DNA from 2 places in the Paenibacillus sp. SEL1 genome. Region 1 is predicted to be linked to the other one. Evidence: riboswitches for the same ligand, from Rfam matches in the RefSeq annotation. Region 1 holds a riboswitch; the other holds the start of a gene.
What was found. Region 1 has a riboswitch for cyclic di-AMP ahead of ACYCSE_RS23455 (3D domain-containing protein). Riboswitches for the same ligand answer to the same signal wherever they lie in the genome.

Region 1 (4,910 bases):
AAGAACCTCTTTAACAGCATGTATGACCTCAACACCGAACAGTGACAAATCCTGCCCATATTCATCTTCTCTGGTATTTGTTAAAGGCGAATGAAATTGATGGATCAGATAGCCGTGAGCGCCATGTATCTCAACCGTATCAAAACCGGCTTCCACCGCGCGGCGCGCGCCTTCTTTGTATGCCTGGACCAATTCCCTGACTTCAGCTGTCTTTAAGGCGTGCGGCTTTTTAAAGCGTTCGCTAAAAGGAATCGTGGACGGACCTACAGGTTGCTCAGCATCTTCAGCCTTGCGTCCAGCGTGGCCTAGTTGAATACCAATCTTGGCACCATACTTGTGAACTTCCTCTACAATCTTACGATATGCAGGAATATGTTCGTCACTCCAAATACCCAAATCACGATCCGTAATACGTCCATCTGGATGGACCGCTGTCATTTCCACAATAATAAGTCCAGTGCCTCCTACTGCCCGGCTCACATAATGGACATGATGCCAATCCGTTGGATTTCCGTCCTTGGCCTCCACGCTGTATTGGCACATCGGGGGCATGACAATCCGATTTTTTAAAGAAAGCCCCTTTAATTGATAAGGAGTAAACAAGTCGGTCACTTTTATCCATCCTTCCTTCAATTCCATGTCTGTATAATTATGAATTGCATCCCCATTATACACCAGCTGTCACAGTATACCGAATTCGTTGTAAGGCTAAAACTTGCGAAAATGCTCCTGTTTTCGGTCATCTTTAAGAGAATATGTACGTTTAGCTCCATCATCTTCATTGATAATCGTTTCATCGTGGACTTCATTCCAGTCGTTTATGAGCCGAACTTGGTTACCAGCATATTTTTAATAGGACAGGTACATAATAGTCGAGAGCACCACTAGGTACCACTGCACGGAAAGGGGGGATACATATGCCGTACAGGGGAGTGTTGCCATGCTTGGCACTGTTACTAGCATTCTCAAGTTTACCCGTTCACGCGGATGCGCCTCCCAACACCGGAACGCCCCATCCCAAGGAAGCAGCTGTTGCTTCTTCTTCTGTACAACAGAGCACAGATCGAGCAACTCCTACATTAGCAATGCTGCGTAAAAAACATGCAGACATTTTTAAAATGTGCGGCCCACACACCCGCCAAATTGCCCTAACCTTTGATGATGTGCCCGATTCTAGGTATACGCCGCAGGTTTTGGACGTATTACACGCCAATGGCATCAAAGCCACCTTTTTCATCGTCGGTCACCGTGCGGAAAAGCATCCGGGGATCATACGCCGTATTATCCGTGAAGGCCATGCTATAGGAAACCATTCCTATACTCATCCGGATTTTAGGAAGGCCACACCAGAACGCTTTCGCAACCAGATTACAAAAACAGAACGTATTTTACAAGCCAGCGCAGGTTTTCGCCCCAAGTTGATTCGTCCACCCTACGGTGAAATCACGGAGCCTCAAATCCAATGGGCACGTCGTCATGGCTATATGATTGTCAATTGGAATGTAGACTCTCTCGATTGGAAGGGATTAAGTAAAACACAAATTCAGCGCAATGTGATCCCAGCTACCGGGCCTGGCTCTATTATTTTAATGCACGCAGGTGGAGGTCAAAGTTCCAACTTGCAAGGCACTGTCCAAGCTCTGCCGGGTCTAATTCACTCTCTAAAAGCTAAGGGCTACAAATTTGTGACAGTCCCCCGGCTACTCCACACATCGGAACGGAAATAACCATATGTTTATGATTGAGCTGCAAGCTAAAGCAACGTAAAAAGGCTGTCTTACCAGCAGAAGTTTTCTGCTCGTCAAGACAGCCTTTTTTATGGATACGACCTGATAAGAGTCCGACCTAGTTATATGCGGTAGGATACAGACATTAAGTTTACATAATATATATTATGTAAATTAAATCGTATATACGTACAATGCTATTTATCAATAACGTACAGCTTCACATTTTGAAATCCAAAGTCGTTCACAAATGATTTGTTGCCAGGAATAAAGATATCAATCCGCTTTCCTGTAATGGCGCTGCCCTGATCGCGAGCGACAGCTACAAAAGAATGATCCGGCAAACCTGGGTGGGAATAGCCTGTAACCAGCACTTTCGTGCCCATCGGAATGACGTTCGGGTCTACCGCAATTGTACCTAGTTTAAGCGGATTGCCGTAGTAGTCCACTGCTCCCCATTTACCATTCTCGTCGGCTGCGGCAGAATACGCTGAAGCCTTAACGTCAACTATTTTGCTATAGTTGAATGTTTTGCCCCACGCTTCAATCGTTGGCCCCTCATTCGCTGGTGCTTTCTCCGTAAGAAGCTGCGGCTTCGAATCCGAAGCTGCCTTCACACTATTTTCGCCAGGCACCTTAATTTGCAGACCTGCATATATATTGTTGGAGGCAATGTTTGGGTTCGCCTTCGTTAGCTCGTCTACCGATACTCCATAACGTTGAGCAAGCAAAAAAAAGGTATCGCCCTCTTTGGCAGTGTGAAGCGAAGCAGCATCCGCTACTCCAGCTGTCTGTGCCAACCCTGCAATAGCTGCGGCAAGCACCGCAAATTTCATCGTTTTACCAATATGTTTTAGATGTTTCAAAGATATGTACCTCCTCTGTTATGCCTGCGAAGTTAGCTGTCGGATTCGGACTCAGGAGAAGCCCTATGCTTGTGCAATTCACCCCTAGGCATATTCCACATCGTCTTATGACGTATCGGAATGACTGCCGTTGTTACGTCCCCCGCACTTCCCATAGTTTGGGCCCAGCTTCAGCGGTTGTCATAACCACATGCTGTCCCGGTAAGTTTTGGCTTACTGCATAATATCACAATTTTGTAACCTTATCCGCATGAAAATGTTGGGAACCTTGAACATCATACTACACTCATTACAATTTTGTCATCAAGAAATCGATATTTGTTACGAAAGTATGGGGAAATGGTGACAAAAAGAAAAAAAGCCCTCCGTCAAACGGAGGGCTTTTTTTATAGATTATATCAGCACTTCCTTACAATACCTTGGCAAGAAAATCACGGGTGCGATCATGGCTTGGAGTGTTAAATACCTGCTCTGGTGTACCTTGCTCCACAATTTGACCGTTATCCATAAAGATGATTCGATCGCCTACCTCGCGGGCAAAGCCCATTTCATGCGTCACGATTACCATTGTCATGCCGCCTTCGGCGAGCTTCTTCATTACATCCAGAACCTCTCCAACCATTTCAGGGTCCAATGCAGAAGTCGGCTCATCGAACAGCATTACGTGCGGCTGCATGGCCAAAGCACGCGCAATCGCAATACGTTGCTTCTGTCCTCCGGATAGCTGGTTCGGATAGGTATTCTTCTTATCCTCAAGCCCTACGGTACGCAAGAGTTCTAGCGAAATTTTTTCCGCTTCCTTCCCTGACTGTCTTCTAACCTGTGTTGGGGCAAGTGTCAGGTTCTGCAACACTGTTTTATGCGGGAAAAGATTAAAATGCTGGAACACCATCCCCATCTTCTCCCGGGTTACATTAATATTATGGCCACGAGCTGTAATCGGCTCGCCCTCAAACAAAATCTCCCCGTCTGTAGGCTGTTCCAACAGATTCATACAACGCAAAAACGTACTCTTCCCCGAACCACTGGGGCCGATGATGACGACGACTTCACCTTTGGCGATATCTATATCAATGCCTTTTAAAATTTCATTCTTACCGAACGATTTACGCAGTTGTTTAACGGTGATCACTGGCTCTCAACTTCCTTTCCCATAAACCCAGCAGCTTAGACAAGCTGAATGTCATTACAAAATAAATAGCGGCTGCGATTATGAACGGACTTAATCCTTCGTAGGTGATGTTCTTAATGACCTGGGCCTGATACATAATATCCACCATCCCAATGGTCGAAATAATGGATGATTCTTTAATGATCGTAATAAACTCATTACCGATAGCAGGCAAAATAGATTTAAACGCTTGCGGCAAAATGACATGACGCATAGCTTTACCGCGTCCCATACCCAACGAACGAGCAGCCTCCATCTGTCCACGGTCTACTGCCTGGATACCTGCCCGGAAAATTTCAGCCAGATATGCTGAACTATTCAGAGACAATGTGATTATACCAGACTGGAGTGGGGTAAAATTGACACCCAGCGTCAAAGCAACCCCGTAGTGAATGATCATGAGTTGTACCAGCATAGGTGTGCCACGCAGGATCTCCACATAAGTGGTACCTAACCACTCAATGATGCGTATACCGCTCATCCGCAGCAAGGATACGATCAGACCAATGATAAATCCAAACAGTACTCCGAGTGCAGACAGCAACAGAGTGTAGCCGATACCCGTAGCGTAAAAACTGCGGTATTTCCAAAAAATATCTACAATGTTATTAGAAGAAACCTGTCGATCTGCAGAGAGCGCGCTCGCTTCTGTGGAAAACTTCTCAATCGACCCGTCCGCTTTCAGGCGAGCCAACGTTTTATTTACAGAGGCAAGCAATTCTGCGTTCCCCTTGCGTATACCTACAGCTGTTTCTGCTCCGGCATCCTCAGGCACGGCCTTGGCAAGTGTTACGGTACCATCTAACGTGTATCCTTTAGCAACCGTATCTTCGATCACAACAGCGTTGATACGCTGGGTCCGCAGCTGGAGTACCAGATCGGATATTTTGTCCAGTGAGGTTACAGTGGCATTGGGCACTTTTTGAGCAATTTCTTCCTGAATACTCCCTTTTTGTGCGCCAATCTTCTCGCCTTTCAAAGCATCCATCGTAGGATATTTGTCTTTATCCTCTGGACGTACCATAATGACTTGCTTGGAGCGATAATATACATCTGAAAAATCAATGCTCTTTCTCCGCTCATCCGTCGGTGTCATACCGGACAGTACCAAGTCTACACGACCACTTTGCAAAGCAGGCAGCAAAG
Region 2 (4,910 bases), 2.8 Mb from region 1:
GCTGTTGGAGACACTGCTTGGAAGTCTGTCATGGTGAGGTGTCTATAGATGCGGACTGTTATAAAAGAGGGCTGGGCGCTGGTGCGCATACGTTTCTATATCGTTATCATTTTATTTCTGTATCGACTACTGTGGGGGGTGTTTCTCTATCGGCTGGTGCAGTCTGCCGTTATCCCGCTATTGCTCCGTTATCCTGATCAGGGTCAGAACGAGCTGGGACAGACCTTATTTTGGATGGAGAGCCAGATTGCTCTGATGGACAGCCGGGAAGTACATGTGTATTTGTGGATACTACTAGGCGCGACTGTACTACGCATACTGATCACTCCCTTCATTAGAGCCGGAATATATCAAAGTCTGCATACCGATGCGACTGAACCGCAAAGCCTGTCCTTTTTCAAGGGTATGAAACGCCATGGCATGTCGTCGCTGTTGTATTACACCATCGAGTTGGGACTGCTGCTGCTTCCCGCCTTTTGGGTAGTACCGAGACTCTACCCTATTGTAGCAGGAGCACTTCAATCTTCCTCTTATCTGCTGCATTTATTGCCCTATGTCATTGGATGGATGGCATACGGATGGTTCATTCGGCAGTGCATCCTGTATATGCAACTGGGTACTGTCGGTGGTCACGCCATACTATCGTCCCTGCTCGCCTTCTTTCGCCAACTCCTCCCAGCTGTCGGTATATCCCTTTTGCTCGGTGCTTGTGTGCTGCTGGTCTTCGGTCTATTTGGCACCGTGGCGATGATTTGGACTGGCATGCTGGCGCTCATTCTCCAGCAATCGTATCATTTTGTTACTAGTCTGGTCAGGCTGTGGCATATCAGTTCGCAGTACAGACTATGGCATACCGATATCTCTAGTAGAAGCTAAGCCCTGCCATTATGTTTTTTTACTTCATTTCCGTCTGTCGAAAAACCTTGATTCATACCCGCACAAACGACATATAACTGAATACTGTTAACAAGATCTGTTCCTGGGACATTAGGAGCAGATTTTTTTTGTAACTTTTTGCAATGAAACATTTGCCAAAGCCAGCCGTCTTTGTTACAATAATCGCAGTGAACTGATAGTAACAACTTTGTAATCTTTATTGTAACCTTTATCTCAAAAATAACGTTATTGTGAATACTGCTCTCCAAGGTGCACATCTTAAGTTAAGCCTAATTCCTGGCACCTAGGAAGCGGGGGAACCAGTTTGGGTGAATTGATCTCGCAACAGAGTGGTCATAGGGGAACCTTCTACCGAATCCTTAAGCTAACCTCGCAGGCATTGGAAGGGGTATATTTTTTTTGAAGAAGAAGCTAACGATCGCAGCTATGGGTCTTGCCATTGCCTTTACATCTTTTACATTCGGTGGCGGCAGTGCATATGCAGACTCTAAGATGGACCAGGTCATCCAAGATGCCAAAGGAACGAACTACAGAAGCGGAGGCACTACACTCGAGGGATTCGATTGCTCCGGCTTCACAATGTACGTATACAACAAACTGGGAATTAAACTTCCGCATCAATCTGGATCACAATTCAAAATGGGATCTTCTGTATCCCGCGATGAAATGAGACCTGGGGACCTGGTGTTCTTCAACACCACAGGAAGAGGCATTTCCCATGTAGGTATCTTCGTAGGTGAAGGGAAATTTGCCCACTCCTCGACTTCACGTGGTGTAGTAGTTAGCTCACTGAACGAAAATTATTACGCTAACCGCTATGTCGGTGCAAAAAGAATTATGAGCACAGACGCTTACCATTCAGTAGCTTCAGACATTCCTGATGACGATAACGTAGAATAACTAACGCACAGCAAGCTAACCCTAGCCGCAATTTGATTCTGGCCGGAATCGAATTGCGGTTTTTTATGTCCACAACATCAGCAATTATTATCTTTACTGACGAACTGAGACCTCAAAAGGTTTCAATTGTAGCGAACATCGTCGGTTTTACCGTCACCGCTGGGGGAGCATATGAGCAGTAATTCCTTCTTATTGAATGTATACCCGACTTAGGTATGAAATAAACACGCTTGCCATTCCTCTGCAACTTGTCTACAATCTGTTGTTAATGATTGAAGTACCTGTGTAAAAGGAGGATGGAACACATGCCGGCCTCAATATCCAACTATCGGATCGTACCGATGGACGAGCATCAAGCGGCTGCAATCTGTGAGTGGCACTATGATCCACCTTATAACATATATGGTTGGCTCCCCTGGGAACAAATGAAGGCGCTTGAAGTCGAATTTGGAAGTCCCATGCTTCGCCAAGAGCAATATGTTGCCGTACTGGATGAAGAGAACAAGCTAACAGGATTTGCTCAATATTTTCCTATGATCGGTGTGACCCGGCTAGGTCTTGGAATGCATCCTGACAGGTGCGGACATGGCAAAGGCTCTGATTTTGTCCGTGCCATTGCAGAGGAAGCTCAACGACGCAACCCGAAGAATGAAATTGATCTAGAGGTGCTTACTTGGAATGAGCGCGCTATCCGGGCCTACAAGGCGGCTGGATTTGAGCTTACAGATACCTATGAACGCCAGACTCCTGATGGCAAAAAACCATTTTATTGTATGGTATATCGTCCCGAGCACCCAACCCAGATTCTATGATAAAAGCGCCTTCGGCATACAACCACGATGTTGTATAGCGAAGGCGCTTCTATCATCATACGACAGATCATTACAAGCTCAATGACTGCTGCGCATTTTTTCAAAAGCTTCATTATATTGTTGGGCTTCCTTAATATCCACGGCCATAATACCGCCGTCGTCCCAAGAGGTCAAACGCAGAGTCACGGTCTTATAATCAATCGTAATAAATGGATGATGATTGAATGCTTCAGATATAGCGGCAACTTCATCCACGAATGCAATCCCTTTCATAAAACTGGAAAAATTATATTTTCGAACGATCCAACGTCCTTCCTCCAGTTCCCAGCCCTCCAGTTTCTCCAGATGTGCTTCAATCTCTTCTTGTGTAAAAGGCATGTTACGAACTCCTCCCCGTTTATACGGAAGCCTTTCGACCGCTTAAATACGGCCAAAACTACGATATATTGGTGTACATATTACCACGGCCCCGTTGATAAATCCATAAGACGGACCTCAAATCAAAGGGACTGACGTCAGCTCCTCGTCCCCAATAAGTACATAGATGCGATGCTGCTCCGGCTCATAGATCACAACGCTACTCCCTACAGTGATTGTGGGCTCTGTACCCAGTGCATAAAATAAGTCTTCTGCCAAAGCTTCATTGACTTCCTGACGTCCCGCCGGGTCCAGCCTGTCCCAATCTTCTGCTTCCATCTCAAAAAATTCATAGCTATCTGGGATGCGCCCCACAGCCTCTGTCAAATCGTTCAAAATTTGTTCATACTCACGCCCATGCTTTACTCCCATGCCATTTCCTCCAATGGTTCCGCCATTCAATACATAATCACCTTATTATACCGGAAATTCGCACTTAACAAAAAAGAGAGTTTTGTCGATAAATACTATAATCCGTCTTGTAATGACGCGCTTGGGGCAAGGACGACCCCGGCGGCATGAAAGGATTCAAAATCTATTCTCATGGATGAGGTGTATCATGCAAATTTCAACCATTATCGGACTTGTGCTCGGGATTATGTCACTGGTCGTCGGGATGATCTTAAAAGGCGCTCCGGTCGTCAATTTGGTCAATAATCCCGCTGCTTACATGATTATTTTCGTCGGAACGGCAGCGAGTATATTTATGGCCTTCCCGATGGCAGAAATCAAACGGATTCCGAAGCTGTTCAAGGTTATTTTCACCGAACAAAAACTGTTAGACCGCAAAGAGCTCATCGGTACGTTTACCGAGTGGGCATCCATTACCCGTCGTGAAGGTCTGCTCGCCTTGGAATCTAAGGTAGAAGAAATCGATGATCCCTTTATGCGTGGCGGCATGCGAATGATTATTGACGGCAATGATCAAGAATTCGTACGGGACGTTCTGATGGAGGATATCAATGCTACCGAGGATCGACATCGCTCTGGCGCACTGATCTTCTCCCAAGCCGGTATGTACGCTCCAACGCTCGGGGTACTCGGTGCGGTTGTAGGTCTGATCGCCGCTCTGGCTGACCTTAGTGACATGGAAAAGCTCTCTCATGCCATTGCAGCAGCTTTCATTGCGACGTTGCTCGGTATTTTTACAGGTTATGTCCTGTGGCATCCGATGTCCAACAAGCTGAAACGGTTATCCAAAAAAGAAGTAGAGCTTAAATTAATGATGGTCGAAGGTCTGCTTTCCATTCAATCGGGGATATCGACAATTGCCATCAGTCAGAAACTGACGATCTTCCTGACTCCGACCGAACGGGCTACATTGACCCAGAAGGATGGCGATTCCAGTGAGTAAAAAGAGACATGAACCGCATGAAGAGCATGCTGACGAAAGCTGGCTGTTGCCATATTCCGACTTAATGACCCTTCTGTTGGCTCTTTTCATTGTCTTATTCGGTATGAGCTCGCTCGACGCCAAAAAATTTGAAACTATGGCTCAATCCCTGAGTTCAGCTTTTAGTGGCGGCACTGGCGTGCTGGATCACTCGGCCGCGAATCCGTCGTCACAATCCATGGATATGGGCAAAAATAAAGAACAAGTATCACAACCCTTAAAATCGAAAGCTAGTTCTACCTCTGAACTGCAAAAACAGCTTGCCCAGCGGGAAGAAGAAGATTTAAAAAAGCTTAAAAAACAGATGGATCAATATATTCAAAATAACGGCCTGTCACCTCTGCTGAATACCAAGCTGAACCAATCCCAGCTGATGATCACCATTAGTGATAATGCCCTGTTTTCATCCGGGCAAGCCGAAGTAAAACCGGGAGCGAGAAAGCTGGCCAAGTCTATTTCTAGTATGCTCCAGCAGTTCCCTGGCTATGATG

Region 2: linked by a shared signal. The riboswitch ahead of ACYCSE_RS09830 (C40 family peptidase) and the one ahead of ACYCSE_RS23455 (3D domain-containing protein) in region 1 are both predicted to bind cyclic di-AMP.

The regions. Positions count from the first base shown of each region.
Region 1 covers NZ_CM137723.1:5,136,389-5,141,298, forward strand. The annotation lists gene ACYCSE_RS23445 (NADH:flavin oxidoreductase/NADH oxidase) at 1-612, opposite strand, end outside; gene ACYCSE_RS23450 (polysaccharide deacetylase family protein) at 918-1,727, shown strand; gene ACYCSE_RS23455 (3D domain-containing protein) at 1,925-2,593, opposite strand; cyclic di-AMP (ydaO/yuaA leader) riboswitch at 2,600-2,768, opposite strand; gene ACYCSE_RS23460 (amino acid ABC transporter ATP-binding protein) at 3,003-3,725, opposite strand; gene ACYCSE_RS23465 (ABC transporter substrate-binding protein/permease) at 3,712-4,910, opposite strand, start outside.
Region 2 covers NZ_CM137723.1:2,144,523-2,149,432, reverse strand. The annotation lists gene ACYCSE_RS09840 (M1 family metallopeptidase) at 1-37, shown strand, start outside; gene ACYCSE_RS09835 (hypothetical protein) at 49-876, shown strand; cyclic di-AMP (ydaO/yuaA leader) riboswitch at 1,154-1,291, shown strand; gene ACYCSE_RS09830 (C40 family peptidase) at 1,297-1,797, shown strand; gene ACYCSE_RS09825 (GNAT family N-acetyltransferase) at 2,103-2,609, shown strand; gene ACYCSE_RS09820 (4a-hydroxytetrahydrobiopterin dehydratase) at 2,688-2,987, opposite strand; gene ACYCSE_RS09815 (hypothetical protein) at 3,105-3,398, opposite strand; gene motA (flagellar motor stator protein MotA) at 3,586-4,380, shown strand; gene motB (flagellar motor protein MotB) at 4,373-4,910, shown strand, end outside.